Regions from separate parts of the Kinneretia aquatilis genome, predicted to be linked through region 2. Evidence: predicted binding sites of a transcription regulator. Region 2 holds the regulator's gene; the other holds the start of a gene.
What was found. The regulator FNR, encoded in region 2, switches genes on or off when oxygen is low (the NO sensors DNR and NnrR bind a similar motif). The targets are predictions, from matches to a motif close to TTGATNNNNATCAA.
Positions count from the first base shown of each region.

Region 1: the regulator FNR is predicted to act here: its motif matches at 7,053-7,066, upstream of C1O66_RS13520 (hemerythrin domain-containing protein).

Region 1 is NZ_POSP01000003.1:2,395,699-2,405,515, reverse strand. It holds gene C1O66_RS13545 (nucleotidyltransferase family protein) at 1-604, opposite strand, end outside; gene C1O66_RS13540 (ATP-binding protein) at 661-2,859, opposite strand; gene C1O66_RS23930 (HD domain-containing phosphohydrolase) at 2,852-4,381, opposite strand; gene C1O66_RS13530 (type 2 periplasmic-binding domain-containing protein) at 4,608-5,051, opposite strand; gene C1O66_RS13525 (TonB-dependent receptor) at 5,068-6,237, opposite strand; gene C1O66_RS13520 (hemerythrin domain-containing protein) at 6,379-6,972, opposite strand; gene tkt (transketolase) at 7,173-9,227, shown strand; gene C1O66_RS13510 (hypothetical protein) at 9,283-9,817, shown strand, end outside.
Region 2 is NZ_POSP01000003.1:797,425-807,241, reverse strand. It holds gene ccoS (cbb3-type cytochrome oxidase assembly protein CcoS) at 1-120, shown strand, start outside; gene ccoN (cytochrome-c oxidase, cbb3-type subunit I) at 143-1,588, shown strand; gene ccoO (cytochrome-c oxidase, cbb3-type subunit II) at 1,623-2,246, shown strand; gene C1O66_RS06755 (cbb3-type cytochrome oxidase subunit 3) at 2,267-2,422, shown strand; gene ccoP (cytochrome-c oxidase, cbb3-type subunit III) at 2,419-3,336, shown strand; gene ccoG (cytochrome c oxidase accessory protein CcoG) at 3,347-4,861, shown strand; gene C1O66_RS06740 (hypothetical protein) at 4,898-5,152, shown strand; gene C1O66_RS06735 (hypothetical protein) at 5,212-5,457, shown strand; gene fnr (fumarate/nitrate reduction transcriptional regulator Fnr) at 5,569-6,303, opposite strand; gene hemN (oxygen-independent coproporphyrinogen III oxidase) at 6,486-7,952, shown strand; gene C1O66_RS06720 (sulfite exporter TauE/SafE family protein) at 7,958-8,668, shown strand; gene C1O66_RS06715 (NADP-dependent isocitrate dehydrogenase) at 8,791-9,817, shown strand, end outside.

The sequences.
Region 1 (9,817 bases), 1.6 Mb from region 2:
GGCGCAGGCGCACCGCCTGGCCGAGCGGCAGGTCCTGGAACAGCCGGGCCTTGAACAGGCCCAGGCAGGCCCAGGTCAGGCGCGGCAGATCGGCGGGTGCGCCGTGGCGCTCGCTCAGGGCCAGGCCGTCGGGGCTGATGGCGAAATCGCCGCCTGGGTGGTGGGGGCTGTTGGCCACCATCCAGAGCCGGCCGTCGAGGGCGTCGTCGGCCGCGAAGCGCTCGGCGGCATCGGCCTCGAAGCGGAAGCCCGGCACAAAGACATCGGCGGAAGCGACCCAGAAGCTGCGCTCGCCGCCGGCCGTCAGCAAGGGCAGGGCCTTGCGGATGCCCCCGGCGGTTTCCAGCGCGCCGACCGGCTCGCGAGATTCGTCGCTGTAGTGCAGTCGCAGCCCCCAGCGGCTGCCGTCACCCAGGACCGCCGGGAACTGCTCGGCCAGCCAGGCGATGTTGATGACGATGTCGCGCACGCCGGCCGCGGCCAGGGCTTCGATATGCCAGACGATCAGGGGCTTGCCCTGGACGGAAAGCAGGGGTTTGGGGCAGGTGTCGGTGAGCGGCCGCATGCGCTCGCCGCGCCCGGCCGCGAGGATGATGGCTCGCATGGGGCGAATCTTAGGCCCTCGCTCGGGCTCGCCCTTGCCTCGTGCCCAGCGGCTGTTCAGGCCGTTGTTGTGTCGGTGCCTGGCCCTTGCACGGGAATCCAGACCTTGAAGCAGCTGCCCACGCCAGGTTCGGATTCGACCTCGATGCGGCCGCCATGCTTTTTGACGATGGAGAAGGACAGCGACAGGCCCAGGCCTGTGCCCTGGCCCACCGGCTTGGTGGTGAAGAAGGGGTCGAAGATGCGGCGCATCACCTCGGGCGGCATGCCCTGGCCGTTGTCCCGCACGCTGATGCAGACCCAGTCGCCCTGCGCCTCGGTGCGCAGCTGCAGCAGGCCCTGGCCCGGCATGGCATGGGCGGCATTGACGATCAGGTTCATGAAGACCTGGTTCAGCTGGGCCGCTAGGCAGCGCACCGGCGGCAACGGGCCGTAGTCGCGCCGCACCTCGACCTTGTACTTGATCTCGTGCCGCACCACATTGAGGGTGGATTCCAGGCCCTGGTTGAGATCGGCATCCTGCCAATCGGCCTGGTCGACGCGCGAGAAGTCCTTGAGGTCCTGGACGATCTTCTTGACCCGGCCGAGGCCGTCATCGCTTTCGCGCAGCAGCTGGGGCAGGTCTTCCTGGATGAACTCGAAATCCGCTTCCTGTCGCAGGCACTCGATCTGCTTGCGAAGTTCGTCGGGCAAGGTGGCGTGATTGATGGTTTCGTACAAACCATTGAGCTGCAGCATGGATTCGATGTAGCGACGCAGGGTGCCCAGATTGGAGGCGACAAAGCCGACCGGGTTGTTGATCTCATGCGCCACGCCGGCCGCCAGCTGGCCGATGGAGGCCATTTTTTCCGACTGCAGCAACTGGTTCTGCGCGTCCTCCAGCCGGGCATTGGCTTGTTGGATCTGGCGATAGTTGTTGACCAGTTCGCGTTGTGCGCGCATCACTTCGCTGCGGTCCTGCAGCAGCCACCAGACGGCGGTATCGGGGTCGCCGGGGTTGGCCGGATAGGCGATCAGCTGTACCCAAATCAGCTGATTGCTCGCAGTTCGCAGTTCCATCTCGTGCATCACGGATTGGCCCGCTTGCAGCGTCGGTCGGGCCATATTGCGCATGGCCTTGTAGGCCGCTGCATCAGGGAAGTAGTTGAAGGCCGCCATCTCGGCATTGCTGAGGCCCTCCATTTCGAACATCTGTGCAAACTTCTTGTTGCTGCGCAGGATCTGGCGCTTGCTGGTGCAGAGGATGCCGACCGACGCGTTCTCAAGAAACGCGTCGAGGTCCTGGTGGCTGCGCAGCAGCTCGGCGCTGCGTTCGGCGACCAGGGTTTCAAGCTCTTGCTGGTGGCGCTTGAGCTCTTCTTCGGCCGCATGGCGGCGGCTCACGTCCATCAGGGTTTCGATGGCGCCGATCAGGCGCCCCTGTGTGTCGTAGAGCGGCGCGGCGGTGCAGAACACCCAGCGACCGTTCTGGCCGAACTGAGGAAAGTAGTCTTCGGTTTCGTAGGCGCCGGGCAGGCTGGGCGAGGCGCGCAAATTGGCGTCCGCCAGCCTTTGCAGCTCGCTCTCATCGATCACCTTGCCATCCACGATCAGATCCACCATCAAGGGGCGGGGCTCGCTGAAGAACGGTCGCCAGGTCTGATCGCTGCCCACCATCTCGCTGGCCGAGAGGCCGGTCAGTTGCACGCAGGCTGCGTTCCAGTGGGTGATGCGGTGCTCGGTGTCGATCACAAAAGTGGCGACCGGGTTGTTTTCGAGGATCTGGTACATCACCCGGCCGACATTGAGCAGGCTGTCCTGCACATGGCGCATGTCACTGAGGTCGGTGCAGGTGAGCAGGGCCAGGGGGCCCTGCGGTCCGGCGATGCGGCTGGCGCTGATTTCCAAGTGGCGCACCGAGCCATTGGCCGTGAGCGCCTCGCACTCCAGGGCGGGCAGGTCGTCCTGCGTTTGCAGGCAGCGCTCACCATAGGCCTTGACCGGCTCGATGCTGGCTTCGCTGGCCCAGGCGTAGTGCGGCACCAGGCAGAGCTCGGCCAGGCTGTAGCCGAGCAGGCGTTGCAGGGCCGCGTTGGCGAATACGATGCGCTCGCCGTCATGAACCATCAAGGGCGCGCTGACGGCGCTGAGTGCATGCACGCAGACCGGGTCGAGCACTTCGGGGGCCGGCGGCAGCACGGAGGCGCCGCCGGTGGCGGCCCAGAGTGCCTTGGCCAGGCCGCTGGCCTCGCGCGGTGCCGTATCGAACTCAAGCATGTTGCACCTGACGTGGTGACTTGCGTGCGTCCTGTGGCTTCTTGATGAAGAAGCTCACGGTCAAGCGTTCGCGCTGGTCCATCAGCTGCACCTGGCGGATCAGGGCGCTGCTGAAGACATGGCCGGCCGGCAGCAGCAAGCTGCCATGCGGGCTCAGCAGGTCGCGCGCCAGCACCATGCCCGGGCGCAGTTCCGCGACCGTGATCTCCTGATCGGCTGCGTTCTCGAGGGCCAGGGCGGCTTGCACGGCGTCAAAGGCGGCCAAGACCTCGGGGTCGTAGTGCTGCCCACCGTTCTCGTGGATGGCTTTGCAAGCATCCTCGGTGGAGTAGACCTTCTCGGCCAGTCGGCCGGCGATCAGGGATTCGAAGGTGCTGGCGATGTTGATGATTTGCGAGCCCAGAGGCACTTCGATGCCGGTCAGGCCGTCCGGGAAGCCCTTGCCATCGACCCGCTCATGTTGCGAGCGGATGAGCAGGGCGCTTTGGTGCAGTCGTGCCAGCGGCATGAGCGCGGCCTGGGCTTGCAGCGGGTGGCGTTTGTAGAGTTCGAACTCCTGGCCGCTCATCAGGGACACGGTTTTGCGCAGCAGCTCGTCCGGCAGGCCGATCTTGCCCACCTCGTGCAGCAGGCCGGCGTTGTGGATGTCCAGCACTTCGGCCGGGCCCAGCTTCAGCTCCTCGGCAATGCGGCCGGCCAGGGTGGCGACGCGCCGACCATGGCCGCTGACGCTGCCGTCGCGCAGCTCCAGCAGACCGGCGAACACGCTGATGGACAGGGCGAAGTTCTCCTCCAGCTGGATGTGGGCTTGCTGCAACTGTTCATGGGCTTGGGCCATGGCGGCGTGCGAGCGACTCAGTTCCTCATTCGCCTGTTGCAGCTCCTGGGTGCGTTCTTGCACGCGTCGTTCCAGCTCGTCGTTGACACTGGCCAGCTGCTGATTGCTGCTGTCGAGTTGCTCGTTGCTGGTTTTGAGCTCGGCATTGACGGCAGCCAGTTGACCGTTGGCGTCTTGCAATTGCGTGTTGACGCTTTGCAGCTGGGTGTTGCTGTCTTGCAGTTGCAGATTCATGTCCTGCAACTGTTCGTTCTGCACGGCGGTCAGCTGTGCCAGTCGCTTGTTCTCTTGTTCGAGCTGATGGCGTGTCAGGCCGTCACCGATGGACAGAACGATGTCCTGGTCGTCCCATGGCTTGGAGATGTAGCGATGGATGGCGCCCCGGTTGATGGCGGCGATGGTGGAGCTGATGTCGGCATAGCCGGTCAGCAGGATGCGCACGGTGCTGGGCCAGCGCTCGCGCACCTGTTCGAGGAACTGCACGCCATCCATCTCCGGCATGCGCATGTCGGAGACGACCAGATCGACGGCTTCCATCTCCATCAGCGCCAGGCCGGCCGCACCGCCTTCGGCCATCAGGACCTTGTGGCCCTGGGGCCGTAGCAGGCGCCGCAGGGCGCTCAGGATGGAAGGTTCGTCATCGACCAGCAGGATGGTCGCCGGGCTGCGTGCGTCCTCAATCATGGTGGCACCTTTTTCGCCAAGCCCCGATCCAACAATATGTCGGCATGCGGGCCTAGAGCTCTCGGGTCTTCAGCTTGCGCTTGAAGGCCGCTGCGCGCACATTTCAAATTGATAAAAATGTGAAATACGAGCGAATTGCCGCTGCTGCCGTGGCCACGCTTGCAGCTGACCACGGCAGCGTCTGCTTCAGGGCTTGCAAGCAGAGCCGCAGCGAGCCCGCGCTTGCTCAGCGCTTGACGACCTTGACGCTGGAATTGGCCTTGCCGGCCTCCACATAGCCAATGGCGCCTGGTGTCGAGGCCACGAACTTCAGCACTTCGTCGTCGCCACCCAGTTCCTTCGGTGGTTTGGCGCCGCCGGTGAAGATCTGGCGCGCCCACAAGGCCTTGAGCTGGGACTGGTTCTTCTTGAGCACCTTGTTGCCGAAGTCTTCGCGGGCGGCTCCGTCCTTCTGGTCCACCGGGATGGCCTCGCCGCCGCCGGCAAAGGTCTTGGTCTGGCCGAGGAAGATCTTGCTGATCTGCTCGTCATCCAATGCCGTCGCATTGCTGGGGTGGACGATGACCACGGTGTCGGCCTGCGCGGCCGAGGCCAGCAGGCTGAGGCAGAGGCTGGCTGCGGCGAGTGCGGCCGTGTGGCGGCGCGTGCTGTGCGTTTGGTGTTGCGTCATGATGGCTGCCCCTCGCTCAGAAGACAAAGTCATAGGACAGGGTCACGAGCTTGCGGCGCACATCGTTGCCGTCCAGCAAGTCCCAGCGGCTGCGGTCGTACTGCGCCTTGATCGAGCTGGTGTCACTGAGGTCGTAGCGCAGACTGAAGCTGGTCATCGCGTCTTTCTCGACCAGGGTCGTGAAGGCCGCGTTGTAGGCCTTCAGCTGACTGACGGTGACCATGGGCGTGAACTTGTCGAAGCGGTAGCCGGCGCCGATCATGCGACCGCGGTAGCTCCCGCGGGCCGGTGAGCGGTTGATGTAGGAGATCTCGCTGCGCAACAGCCAGTTGTCCTTGTCGATGACGAAGGACAGGGCGGCGAAGGTTTGCGGCGAGTGCGTGCCGGTGGCCGGATCGGGCGAGGTTTGCACGCCCTCACGGAATTGCTGCTGCTTGGACTTGTTCAGCGCCAGGCGGGCGGTGAACCAGTCGCGGTTGATTTCGAGGTCGATGCCCCACATCTGATCCCAGTTGATGTCCGAGGGCGCGGCGGTCTCGAGCTTGGCGATCGGGTTTTTCTTGGTGTGTTCGCTGCCGACGTAGGCATTCGATTTCACCGCCCAGCCAGCCACATCGCCGCGGTAGGTCAGGTTGGCGCCGTTGTAGTTGACGACGGCCCAGCCGTAGACATCAGGCGGCACGCGCACCCAGCTGTAGGCGTAGCTGACGTCCTGGTAGTCGGAGTAGAAGAACAGCGGCAAGCGCTTGCGGCCCAGCTGTACGGTCAGCTGCGGGGTCAGGTTGTAGGACAGGTAGGCCCATTCCAGATCGGCCTTGGCCTTCTGCGCCGCATGGCGTGCCACACCCTGTGCGGTGAAGGACAGATCGGGGGTGAAGGTCCAGTTGCCCTGCAGACCGATGCGCGACTCGGGTTTGAGCGACCACTTCTGCTCGTAGACCGAGCCGTGCGAGAAGTCCGCTATCAGGCAAGGGCAGTTCCACTGCGTGCCGTCGGGATAGCCGATGTCGATGCCTCCAGCGCTGACCACCTTGCCGAGGGTGACGTTGCCGAAGCCGGAGTAGCTGAAGTCCACAGCCTGGCTGAGGCCGCTGGCGCCGAGCAGGCCGATCGCCAGACTCAAGGGCTTGAGCAGCGAGCGCGTGCGTGGAGAGGCGGGGGGCGTGAGAAGAGGGAGCTTTCGCATCTTGGGTCCTTCCAATGGATCAACAGCACCATCGCAGCGAGATGCCTGTCTCCGTTTATCGCCCGATGCCCGCTCAGGTCTGAGTCAGAACAGGGTGTTGTTTATCGCCCATTTGTGCGTTGTTCGCGCGAGACGATCGACCTACAAGGCCGGCCCGAAACCCAGCGGCGCTGGCAAGGCGCGCAGCACCGTCTGCACCAGAGCCTGGTAGGGCGCATCCACCGCGTGGCCGGCCAGCGGGTCTCGGTTGCCGGCAAAGGCCTCGTCGAGCTCGGCCCAGTCTTGCGCACTCAGATGCTGCAAGGCCAGGGGCAGGACCTGTGTTTCCTCCACCTGCATGTGCTGCAGATAGCCGTGGACATAGCGCTCGCAGAGCTGCTCGAAGGCCTCACGCCGGCTCTCGCCCATGATCTCGAAGGCCAGCAGCGCATGCTCCAGATCGCGGATGGCACGTTCGCCGCGCAGATGGTCTTCGTCCAGCCGATCCAGCACGCTGCGGATCTCGGGCGCCCGGGCGCGCAGCTTGGGGAAGAGCAGGCTGCTTTCCTTGGGGTGGTGCAAGCGCTCGGGAAACTCGTCCAGATAGAACAGCATGGCGCGTAGGGCGGCGAAGTCAGGCTGCGCCTGGCGCCGGCGCAACTCGGCCAACAGCAAGGGCAGGGATCTCAGCATGGCAGCCAGGGCGCGATGTTCGTCGCAGATCACCTGCAGGGCCAGCGGGCGGGTCGTGGGCATGGAACCTCCGGGGCGGCGCGGCGAGAGAAGGAGGGAAGGCGCACGCAGCTGCAAGACTGGCAGATTCCGGCGGCACGAATTTGCGCTGCATCAAGGGTCGGCGGCCCATTTCGGCAAGGCTGGCGCGCGGGTCGGGCGCCAGGCCCACGCCGGCCAAGTAAAATCCGGGATTACCCCGCAACTCTCCCTTCCGCACGCACATGGCAACTACCGCTGCTCGCAACCCCACCCTGATGGCCAACGCCATTCGCGCACTGGCCATGGACGCCGTGCAGCAAGCCAACTCGGGCCACCCGGGCGCGCCCATGGGCATGGCCGACATCGCCGTGGCCCTGTGGAGCCGCCATCTGCGTCACAACCCGGCCAACCCGCAATGGGCCAACCGTGACCGCTTCGTGCTGTCCAACGGCCACGGTTCGATGCTGATTTACGCCCTGCTGCATCTGTCGGGCTATGAGCTGCCGATCGAAGAGCTCAAGGCCTTCCGCCAGCTGCACAGCAAGACCCCGGGCCACCCGGAAGTGGGCATCACCCCGGGCGTGGAAACGACCACCGGCCCGCTGGGTCAGGGCATCACCAATGCCGTGGGTCTGGCCTTGGCCGAGAAAATGCTGGCCAAGGAATTCAACATCGACGAGCACCAGGTCGTCGACCACCACACCTATGTGTTCCTGGGTGACGGCTGCCTGATGGAAGGTATCAGCCACGAAGCCGCCTCGCTGGCCGGCGCCTGGAAGCTGAACAAGCTGATCGCCATTTACGACGACAACGGCATCTCCATCGACGGCCAGGTCGCCCCCTGGTTCGCCGACAACACCGCCCAGCGTTTCGAAGCCTATGGCTGGAACGTGGTCGGCCCGGTGGACGGCCATGATGTCGACGCCGTCGACGCCGCCATTGCCGAAGCCAAGAAGAGCAGCGTCAAGCCGACCCTGGTGATCGCCAAGACCCATATCGGCAAGGGCTCGCCGAACCGCGCCAACACTGCCAAGGCCCACGGCGAGCCGCTGGGTAACGAGGAAATCAAGCTGACTCGCGAGCAGCTGGGCTGGGCGCACGAGCCCTTCGTGATCCCGCAAGAGGTGTATGCCGACTGGGATGCCAAGGCCGCGGGTGCTGCTCTGGAGTCCGCCTGGGACGAGCGTTTCGACGCCTACGCCACCGCTCACCCCGAGCTGGCCGCCGAGTTCGCCCGCCGCATGGCCGGCGTGCTGCCTGCCAACTTCGCCCAGACCGCCGTCGACGCCGTGGTCGCGGCCCACGGCAAGGCCGAAACGGTCGCCAGCCGCAAGGCCAGCCAGATCGCCCTGGAAGCCTTCACCGCCGCCGTGCCTGAACTGCTGGGCGGCTCGGCCGACCTGACCGGCTCCAACCTGACCAACACCAAGTCGACCCCGGCCTTCCGCGTCGAGGCCGATGGCAGCAGCAACGGCGGCCGCCACATCAACTACGGCGTGCGCGAGTTCGGCATGGCCGCCATCATGAACGGCGTGGCCCTGCACGGCGGCTACATCCCCTACGGCGGCACCTTCCTGACCTTCAGCGACTACAGCCGCAATGCCATCCGCATGGCCGCGCTGATGAAGCAGCGCGTCATCCATGTGTTCACCCACGATTCCATCGGCCTGGGCGAAGACGGCCCGACCCACCAGTCGATCGAGCATGTCGCCTCGCTGCGCCTGATCCCGGGCCTGGATGTCTGGCGCCCGGCCGACACCACCGAAACCGTGGTCGCCTGGACCATGGCCATCGGCAACGCCCAGCGCCCCAGCGTGCTGGCCCTGTCGCGCCAGAACCTGCCCTACGCACCCAAGACCGCCGTCGATGACATCGCCAAGGGCGCTTACGTGCTGAGCGAGCCCAGCGATGCCGGCCTGAAGAAGAAGGCCCGTGGCGTCATCATCGCCACCGGCTCCGAAGTGCAGCTGGCTCTGGCGGCGCAAGCCACCCTGGCCCAGCAAGGCATCCCGGTGCGCGTGGTCTCCATGCCCTCGACCACCGTGTTCGACCGCCAGGACCTGACCTACAAGAAGGCCGTGCTGCCGGAAGGCCTGCCGCGCGTCGCAGTGGAAATGGGCGTCAGCGATGGCTGGTGGAAGTACGGCGTCGCCGCCGTCGTCGGCATCGACAGCTACGGCGAATCCGCCCCCGCCCCGGTGCTGTTCAAGCACTTCGGCTTCACCGCCGAGAACGTGGTCGACACGGTCAAGGTGGCGCTGGGTGTGGCCAAGCTGAAGGGCGGCAAGAAGCGCTGAGATTCAGCTAAGCTCGCGACCTTTCACCCTGGCCGATAAAGACAAGGAGGAGCGCTTGAACCACCTATCGAAGAACACGGGGTTTGAGCGCATGCTGGTGGTGCTGGGTCTGCTGAGCGGATTCGGTGTTGCTGCGCATGCACAAACCGCATCGGATGTGACGCCGCCTTCACTGGCACAGTCGCTCAGCTGCTTGGTTCGCAAGGAGAAGCCGCCGGTGTATCCGAACGAGCTCGAGAGAAGCCGTGCGGGCGGCTTCATGCGCGTCCAGCTGCACTTCCATCAAGCCGATGCGGCGCCCCTTGTTGACGTGCTGACGAACACGGCAGCGCCCGAGATGCAGGAGCAGGTGTTTCGCTTCCTCGAGGGCTATCGCTTGCCCTGCCTCACAAGCACGGAGGGGCCGGTCAAGGCGGTGCAGGAGTTCAACTTCACGAACACGCAGCGAGAGCCTTTGCCGCTGGCGCGACAGAACAAGGACGAGTTCTGTGTCGTCATGCCTCGAGAGCCGATCGAGGCGCCGACGCCATGGCCGGGTGATCGTGACGTGGAGCATGTCGTTGTCGTGCTGGGATTCCACGGCGATGGGA
Region 2 (9,817 bases):
AACGGCCAACTCGAAGATTTGGAGCGCGAAGGCGTTCGTATTCTTGAAGAAGCTGCGGGGGTTGATGAAGGTCAATCCTCCGCTCCGGGCGCTGGCAAAGAATCGCCCTCGTCAAACTAAAAGCTGCAAGGAGCCAAAACAAATGGCAAAGACTGCTGCGCCGGACATTGCATCCGGAGGCGTATACGAGGATGGTGTGGTACGTGCATTCGCACTGGCCGCTGTTCTCTGGGGTGTTGTGGGCATGTTGGTGGGGGTGATCATTGCTGCCCAGCTGACCTGGCCGGAACTCAATCTGGGCATTCCATGGCTGAGCTATGGCCGCTTGCGACCGCTGCATACCAATGCGGTGATCTTCGCGTTCGGTGGTTGCACCCTGTTCGCCACGGCTTATCACGTGGTGCAGCGCACCGGCCAGACGCGGCTGTTCGCGCCCGGCCTGGCCTGGTTCACGTTCTGGGGCTGGCAGCTGGTCATCCTCTCGGCCGCGCTGACCCTGCCGCTGGGCATCACCAGCGGCAAGGAATACGCTGAACTGGAATGGCCGATCGACATCCTGATCACCCTGGTCTGGGTCTCTTACGCCGTGGTGTTCTTCGGCACCGTCGGCACCCGCAAGGTCAAGCACATCTATGTGGCCAACTGGTTCTTCGGCGCCTTCATCATCGCCGTCGCCCTGCTGCATTTGGTCAACAGTGCCGCCATCCCGGTGAGCTTGTTCAAGAGCTACTCGGCCTACGCTGGTGTGCAGGATGCCATGGTGCAATGGTGGTACGGCCACAATGCCGTGGGCTTCTTCCTGACAGCAGGTTTCCTGGGCATGATGTATTACTACATCCCCAAGCAAGCCGGCCGCCCGGTCTACAGCTACCGCCTGTCCATCGTCCACTTCTGGGCGCTGATCTTCACCTATATGTGGGCGGGCCCGCACCATCTGCACTACACCGCGCTGCCGGACTGGGCGCAATCGGTGGGCATGGTGTTCTCTCTGGTGTTGCTGGCGCCCAGCTGGGGCGGCATGATCAACGGCATCATGACCCTGAGCGGTGCATGGCACAAGCTGCGTGACGACCCGATCCTGAAGTTCCTGATCGTGTCCCTGTCCTTCTACGGCATGTCGACCTTCGAAGGTCCGATGATGTCCATCAAGACCGTCAATGCGCTGAGCCACTACACCGACTGGACCGTGGGCCACGTGCATTCGGGTGCCCTGGGCTGGGTGGGTCTGATCTCCATGGGTTCGCTCTACCACCTGATTCCCCGCATGTTCGGTCGCACCGAGATGTACTCGAAGAAGGCCATTGAGCTGCACTTCTGGGTCGCGACCCTGGGCATCGTGCTCTACATCGCCGCGATGTGGATTGCCGGTGTGATGCAGGGCCTGATGTGGCGTGCGGTCAACCCGGACGGCAGCCTGGTCTACACCTTCGTGGAGAGCGTCAAGGCCACCTATCCCTTCTACGTGATCCGTCTGCTGGGTGGCGTGCTCTACCTGGGCGGCATGTTGGTGATGGCCTGGAACGTGGTGAAGACGGTGCAAGTGGGCCGTGCCGTCAAGGCACCGATCCCCACTCTGGTGGCCGCCTGAAGCGCTGAACGCGAGATCCAAGGAGAAATACAAAATGGCATCCACAGAACACAAGTCCAGTGGCCATCAGCGCATCGAGACCAGCAATTTCTTGATGATTGTGCTGACCCTGGTGACGGTGCTGGCAGGTGGCGCGGTTGAAATCGTGCCGCTGTTCTTCCAGCGCTCCACCACCGAGGCTGCGCCTGGCCTCAAGCCCTACACGCCGCTGCAGCTGGCCGGTCGGGACGTCTACATCCGCGAAGGTTGCTACAACTGCCACTCGCAGATGGTTCGCCCTTTCCGGTCAGAGACCCTGCGTTACGGTCATTACTCGACCGCCGGTGAGTTTGTCTACGACCACCCCTTCCAATGGGGCAGCAAGCGCACCGGTCCCGACCTGCACCGTGTTGGCGGCAAGTACAGCGATGAATGGCACCGCATTCACCTGATCAATCCGCGGGATCTGGTGCCGGAGTCGAACATGCCAGCCTATCCCTGGTTGGCCGGCGCTCAGCTGAACCCGGCTGAGCTGGCACCCAAGATGAAGGCCCTGCGCACCGTGGGCGTGCCCTACACCGATGCCGAGATCGCCGGCGCGGCCGACGAAGTCAAGGGCAAGACCGAAATGGAAGCTGTGATTGCTTATCTGCAGGTGCTTGGCACCTCGCTGAAGTAGTAAGCAAGAAGGAGTCCGCAATGGATATCAATAGCTTGAGAACGGCGGTGACCCTGCTGTCACTGCTGGTGTTCCTGGTGATCGTGGTCTGGACCTACTCCAGCCGCAACAAGGCGCACTTTGACGAATTGGCCGGCATGGCCTTGCAAGACGAAGCCGATGGGAGGCCTCAATGAGTGATTTTTTCTCTGACGGTTGGTCCATGTTCGTGGCCGGCGTGACGGTGGCTGGCCTGGTGTTCTGCATCGTCTTGCTGCTGGTCGCCGCTCGCCACCGCGTCATGGCCAGTGACAACAGCACGGGTCATGTGTGGGACGAAGACCTGCGCGAGATGAACAACCCCTTGCCTCGTTGGTGGGCGATTCTGTTCGTGCTGACGGTGGTGTTCGCCGGCATCTATCTGGCGGCCTACCCCGGCCTCGGCGCGAACAAGGGCTCGTTGGGCTGGAGCAGCGCGGGTCAGTACGAGAAAGAGCAGGCCGATGCCCACAAGGCCATGAGCGCGCTGTACGCCAAGTTCAACGGCAAGCCGGTGGAGCAGCTGGCCCAGAACCCGGAAGCCATGGCCATCGGTGAGCGCCTGTTCGCCAACAACTGCGCCGGTTGCCACGGCTCGGACGCCAAGGGCAGCAAGGGCTTCCCCAACCTGACCGACAGCGACTGGCTCTACGGCGGTTCGCACGAGACCATCGTGCAAACCATCAGCAACGGCCGCAACGGCGTCATGCCGCCCATGGCTGCCGCCGTTGGCGCGGCCGAGGACGTGCGCAATCTGGCCAATTATGTGCTGAGCCTCTCGGGCAGCGCCCACAACTCGATCGCCGCGCAAAAGGGCAAGGAGAAGTTCGGTGCCTGCGCTGCCTGCCACGGCGCCGATGGCAAAGGCAACCAAGCCCTGGGTGCGCCCAACCTGACCGACAAGATCTGGCTGCATGGCTGGGGTGAAGATGCGGTCATGGCCATGATCAACAATGGCAAAAACAATCTGATGCCAGCCCAGTCGACCCGTCTGAGTGCCGAACAGATCCAGGTGCTTGGTGCCTATGTCTGGAGCCTGTCCAACAACAAAACTGTGGCCACGGCCCCTTGAGTGATCGACCATGACTGAAGCCCGGGCAGTACCGCCGGCGCCCCGCGTCGGACCGGCCATCGCTCCTGCGCCAGCCGCCAAGCCGGCGGATGGCGAGGATGCGGTGGTAGAAATCGTCTCGCTCTACGCAGCGCAGAAGAAGATCTACCCCCGTGCCGTGTCCGGCCTCTTCGCCTCCTGGCGTTGGGCGCTGGTCTGGTTCACGCAGATCCTGTTTTACGGTCTGCCCTGGCTGCTTTGGAACGACCGGCAGGCGGTGCTCTTCGAGCTCGCCAGCCGGCGTTTTTACATTTTTGGCCTGGTCCTGTACCCGCAGGATTTCATTTACCTGACCGGGCTGCTGCTGATCTCGGCCTATGCCCTGTTCCTGTTCACTGCCGTGGCCGGGCGGCTGTGGTGCGGCTATGCCTGCCCGCAGACGGTCTACACCGAAATTTTCTTGTGGATCGAGCGGCAGTTCGAGGGTGACCGCCAGGCGCGCATGAAGCTGGATGCCTCGCCTTGGGGTTTCAACAAGCTGTGGCGCAAGGGCGGCAAGCAACTGGTGTGGATCGCCGTCGCGCTCTGGACTGGCTTCACTTTTGTCGGCTATTTCACCCCGATCAAGTCCTTGTGGGCTGAGGCGTTCACTCTCAGCTTTGGCCCTTGGGAATGGTTCTGGGTGCTGTTCTACGCCTTTGCGACCTACGGCTTCGCGGGCTTCATGCGTGAGCAGGTCTGCAAATACATGTGTCCCTACGCGCGCTTCCAGAGCGCCATGTTCGACAAGGACACATTGATCATCAGCTACGACGCCGAGCGCGGCGAACCGCGCGGCTCCCGCAGCAAGAAGGCCTGCGTGGACGAAGTCAAGGCCGCGGGACTGGGGTCGTGCATCGACTGCACCCTGTGTGTCCAGGTTTGCCCCACAGGCATCGACATCCGCAAGGGCTTGCAGTACGAGTGCATCGGTTGTGCCGCCTGCATCGACGTCTGTGATGGCGTCATGGACAAGATGAACTACCCGCGTGGCCTGATCCGCTACGACACGCAAAACGGCTTGCAGCAACACCTGAGCCCGGCGCAAAAGCTGCGCCGCTTGTTCCGCCCGCGTGTGGTGATCTACACCGTGGTCTTGTTCGTGTTGTGCACTGCCTTGCTGGCCAGCCTCTTGTTCCTGCGCAGCCCCGTCAAGCTCGATGTGGTGCGTGACCGTGGTGTGCTGGCCCGCGTGGTGGAAGATGGCTATGTCGAGAACCTCTACCGATTGCAGGTCATGAACGCCACCGAACAGAATCACCGTTATCAGGTGACGGTCATCGGCATGGAGGGCATCAAACTGGAGCAGGTGGCTGAGCTCAGTGTTGCACCGGCCGAGGCGCGCTGGCTGACGCTGTCGGTGCGGGTGCCGCCCGAGACAGCGGCCCGCGCGGCGCAGGATCGCAAGGGCTCGCACGCGATCGAGTTCCAGCTGCGCAGCCTCGACGGCGCCAGCAGCGGTGCGACCGTCGTGCATGAAAAATCAACCTTCATCGTGCCGCGCTGAACCAAGCTTGGCCCACACACACAGGAGACGAGACGCATGAGCCAGAATTTCAAGCCCGAAAATGGCACGGCGGCCCCCAAGGCCGCTGGCTGGTGGCGCACGCCGATGATGTGGCTGGTGGTTGGCGGCCCGGCGCTGGTGATTGTGGCCAGCTTCATCACTCTGAGCTTGGCCATCAACAATCCCGACCCCGTGCTGGAGGACAAGGTGGTGGCCAACAAGGCCAGCGGTAGCAAGGCCCTGGTTCCTGCGCGTGAAGCGCGCAACCATGCAGCCACTGGCGGGCAGTGATCATGGACGCGGCTGATCCGTCCGCATCGGCAGTTCCCAAGCAAAGCAGCCGCTGGGCCATGGCAGTGGCTTGGCCATCCTTTTTCATGGCCGGGGTGATGGAGGCTCTGGTGTTTGCGGTCGTCGACCCCAGTGATCTGAGCTGGTTTGGCGCCGAGCGCCTGGATTGGTCGCGTCAGGCGGTCTATACCGTCAGCTTCATGATCTTTTGGTTGGTCATCAGCCTGGCAGCCAGTGTCAGCGTCATGCTGGCCACCTTGCCTGATTTGCCCGAGGACGCCCACCCGCGCGGCTGGCCGCGTTGATCCCGCAATGCGATTCGCCCGCCCGGCGTGGTGGCGCCAAACAAAAAGGCCTTCGTTCACACGAAGGCCTTTTTGTTTCACTGCGCCGCCCGTGCCGCGGGCGCGTTGATCTCAGCAGTTGCTGTTGTTGACCAGCTTTTGCAGGCCGGCCTGGTCGAGGATGCGCAGGTGCCGTTGCTTCACCTCCAGCAGGCCTTCTTCCTGGAACTTGGAAAAGGTGCGGCTGACGGTCTCCAGCTTCAGGCCCAGATAGCTGCCAATTTCCTCGCGCGTCATGCGCAGCACCAGGGCGGCGGCGGAGAAGCCGCGGGCTTGCAGACGCTGGGTCAAGTTGAGCAGGAAGGCGGCCAGGCGTTCTTCGGCCCGCATGCTGCCTAGCAGCAGCATCACGCCGTGGTCGCGCACGATCTCGCGGCTCATGATCTTGTGGAACTGGCGCTGCAGATCGGTGAACTCGCGCGACAGCTCTTCGAGCTGTTCGAAGGGGATCACGCAGACCTGGGAGTCTTCCAGCGCAACAGCGTCGCAGCTGTGGCGGTCGGTGCTGATGCCGTCCAGGCCCAGCAACTCGCCGGCCATCTGGAAACCGGTCACCTGGTCGCGGCCGTCTTCCGAAGACACGCAGGTCTTGAAGAAACCGGTGCGCACCGCGTAGAGCGACTGAAACTCGTCACCGCTGCGGAACAGGGTGTCGCCGCGGGCCACGCTGCGGCGGGTGGCCACCAGCTGGTCCAGCTGATCCAGGTCGCCGGAGGACAGGCCCACCGGCAGGCACAGCTCGCGCAAATTGCAGCTGGAGCAGGCGACCTTCAGCGGCTCAAACTTGATAGGGACGGTGGCATTCATCGTGTGCTTTTTAAGGGATTCGCAGGCAGCAGGCGGAGCAGACTGGGGCTGCGGGACTTCCAGATTTTTCACGGACATGAGCATGATGCACCTCAAACATGGGTGCATTGTTGGGTCGACAATGCGCGCCGAGCTTGATCCTTGTCAAGTCGGCTCGCCAAAGCCTTGGCAAAGTGCGGCCCATGGTACAGAACATTCAAGACCGAGGCCCTCGGCAACCTGAGACAAAGCCTGCTAGCGGCGCTGCGGCGGGTGCGCCCGCAGCCGCACAAATCAACGAAGCGCTCTTGCGACGCTTCGATGTATCCGGGCCTCGCTACACCTCGTACCCCACGGCCGATCGCTTCGTCGAAGCCTTCACCATCGAGCAATACCAGCAGGCGCTGGCGCAACGCGCGGGCGGTTCGCAGGTGGGCGGCAACACGCCGCTGTCGCTCTATGTTCACATTCCGTTCTGCGAGTCGGTCTGCTATTACTGCGCCTGCAACAAGGTCATCACCAAGCACCATGATCGTGCCACCGAGTACCTGCAGGCCTTGGTGACCGAGATGGACCTGACCCTGGAGCACCTGGGCCGGGGCGCGGCGGTCTCGCAGCTGCATTTGGGTGGCGGTTCTCCGACCTTCCTGAGCGACGCGGAGTTGAGCCAGCTGATGCAGGCCATGCTGGAGCGCTTCCGCCTGGCGCCGGGCGCCGAGGTGTCGATTGAAGTGGATCCGCGCACGGTCAGCGTCGAGCGCCTGGCCCATCTGCGTCAGCTGGGCTTCAACCGTCTGAGCTTTGGCGTGCAGGACTTTGACCCCGAGGTACAGAAGGCCGTGCATCGCCAGCAGAGCTACGAAAGTGTTGAGGCCTTGATGGTCTCTGCCCGCTCGCTGGGATTTGAATCCACCAATGTGGACCTGATCTACGGTCTGCCGCTGCAAACACCCGAGTCCTTTGCTCGCACCATCGAGCAGGTGGGGGCGCTCAAGCCCGACCGCATCGCGCTTTACGGCTATGCCCATCTGCCGCAGCGTTTCAAGCCGCAGCGCCGCATCAATGAGGCTGAGCTGCCGGTGGCGGGCGACAAGATCACCATGCTGGCCGCGGCCATCAGCGGCTTTGAGCGCCATGGCTACAGCTATATCGGCATGGACCACTTTGCCTTGGCCAGTGACTCCCTGGCCGTGGCCAAGCGCCAGGGGCGGCTGCATCGCAATTTCCAGGGTTACAGCACCCAGCCGGACTGCGACCTGATTGCGCTCGGCGTCTCGGCCATCGGCCGGGTGGGCGCCAGCTACAGCCAGAACGCCAAGACCCTGGACGAGTACTACGACGCGCTGAATCAGGGCCAGTTGCCCATCCAGCGCGGCCTGGCCCTCACGCGGGACGACATCGCCCGGCGTGCCGTCATCATGGCCTTGATGTGCCAGGGGCGGCTGGAGTTCGAGTCCATCGAGTTGGCGCATCTGCTCAGCTTTGAGCAGTACTTCAAGCCCGAGATGGAGCGCATCCGCGAGCTGGCCGAGCAAGGCCTGGTCGTGTTGGAGCCGGGGGCCATCCAGGTCACGCCCATGGGCTGGTATTTCGTGCGCGCAGTTGCTATGGTGTTTGACCGATACCTGCAAGCCGATCGCAGCCGTGAGCGCTTCTCCCGCATCATCTGATCCCCATGCTTGACGCCAGCCTGGCCGCGTCCGCCGCCTTGATGGGGCTGGCGGGCACGCCGCACTGCCTGGCCATGTGCGGCGCCACCTGTGCCGCGGCGGGGGCGCGCTCGCCGCTCGCGTTCCAGTTCGGCCGCCTGCTGGGCTATAGCCTGGCCGGGGCCGTGGCGGCCGCCAGCATGCAGCTGCTCAGCCAGATGGGCCAGGCCACGGCCCTGCTGCGGCCTTTCTGGGTGCTCATTCACGTGGCGGCTTTTCTGCTCGGCATGTCCTTGCTATGGCGGGGGCGCCAGCCGGCCTGGATGGAGCGCTTGGGTCAGGATGTGGCGCGCCAGGTCGAAGTGCCTGTGGCCGGTTTGCGGCAAGGTGGCTTGGCTTTGGCTGGCCCCAAGCGCGCGGCCCGGGCAGGCCTGGCCGGCTTGGCCTGGGTGGCCTGGCCTTGTGGTCTTTTGCAGTCGGCACTGCTGCTCTCGGCCCTGGCCTCGGGGCCGGCGCAGGGTGGGGCGGTGATGGCCAGTTTTGCCCTGAGCTCGGGTGCCGGTCTGGCGCTCGGGCCCTGGCTGCTGCGTCGCCTGCGCCAGTCCAAGGACGGCGGTGCCGAGGGCTTGCGCTGGTCCGTGCGCCTGGGTGGCCTGGGCCTGGCCTCCGCCTCGGCCTGGGCCTTGGGCCACGGGGTGTGGGCGCAGATTGCCGCCGTGTGCAGCCAGTGGGCCTGATCCAGGCGCCGAAATGCCAAGACTTATATAAGACTTGAGTCCGCAGCCGGCGCCGCTGACTTAGAATCGGCGCCCTAATCGTTCCACTCCTTGGGCCTGAAGATGGCCGATCTGGAAATCACATGACAGCAACGCAGCCGACCATCATCTACACCCTGACCGACGAAGCCCCGCTGTTGGCGACGGCCTCGTTCCTGCCCATCGTGCAGGCCTTCACGGCGCCGGCCGGCGTTCGCGTCGAGACCAGCGACATCTCCGTGGCCGGTCGCATCCTGGGCCAGTTCCCGGAATTCCTGAGCGAAGAGCAGCGCGTGCCCGACCGCCTGTCGGAGCTGGGCAAGCTGACCCTGAAGCCGGAAGCCAACATCATCAAGCTGCCCAATATCAGCGCGTCGGTGGCGCAGCTGAAGGCGGCGATCAAGGAGCTGCAAGGCAAGGGCTACCCGATCCCGGACTACCCGGAAAGCCCCAAGACCGACGAAGAGAAAGACATCCGCGCCCGCTACGGCAAGTGCATCGGCAGCGCGGTGAACCCGGTGCTGCGTGAAGGCAATTCCGACCGCCGCGCCCCCAAGGCCGTCAAGGAATACGCCCGCAAGAACCCGCACAGCATGGCCGACTGGAGCCAGGCTTCGCGCTCGCATGTCTCGCACATGCATGGCGGCGATTTCTACCATGGCGAAAAGTCCATGACCCTGGACCGCGCACGCAACGTCAAGATGGAGCTGATCACCAAGAGCGGTCAGACCATCGTGCTCAAGCCCAAGGTGGCCTTGCTGGACCGTGAGGTCATCGACAGCATGTTCATGAGCAAGAAGGCGCTGCTGGAGTTCTACGAGAAGGAAATCGAAGATGCGCGCCAGACTGGCGTGATGTTCTCGCTTCACGTCAAGGCCACCATGATGAAGGTCTCGCACCCCATCGTGTTTGGTCACTGCGTGCGCATCTTCTACCGTGAGGCTTTCGAGAAGCACGGCAAGCTGTTCGACGAGCTGGGCATCAACGTCAACAACGGCATGGTCGATCTCTACAACAAGATCGCCACCCTGCCGCAGAGCAAGCAAGACGAGATCAAGCGCGATCTGCACGCCTGCCACGAGCACCGCCCCGAGCTGGCCATGGTCGACTCGGCCAAGGGCATCACCAATT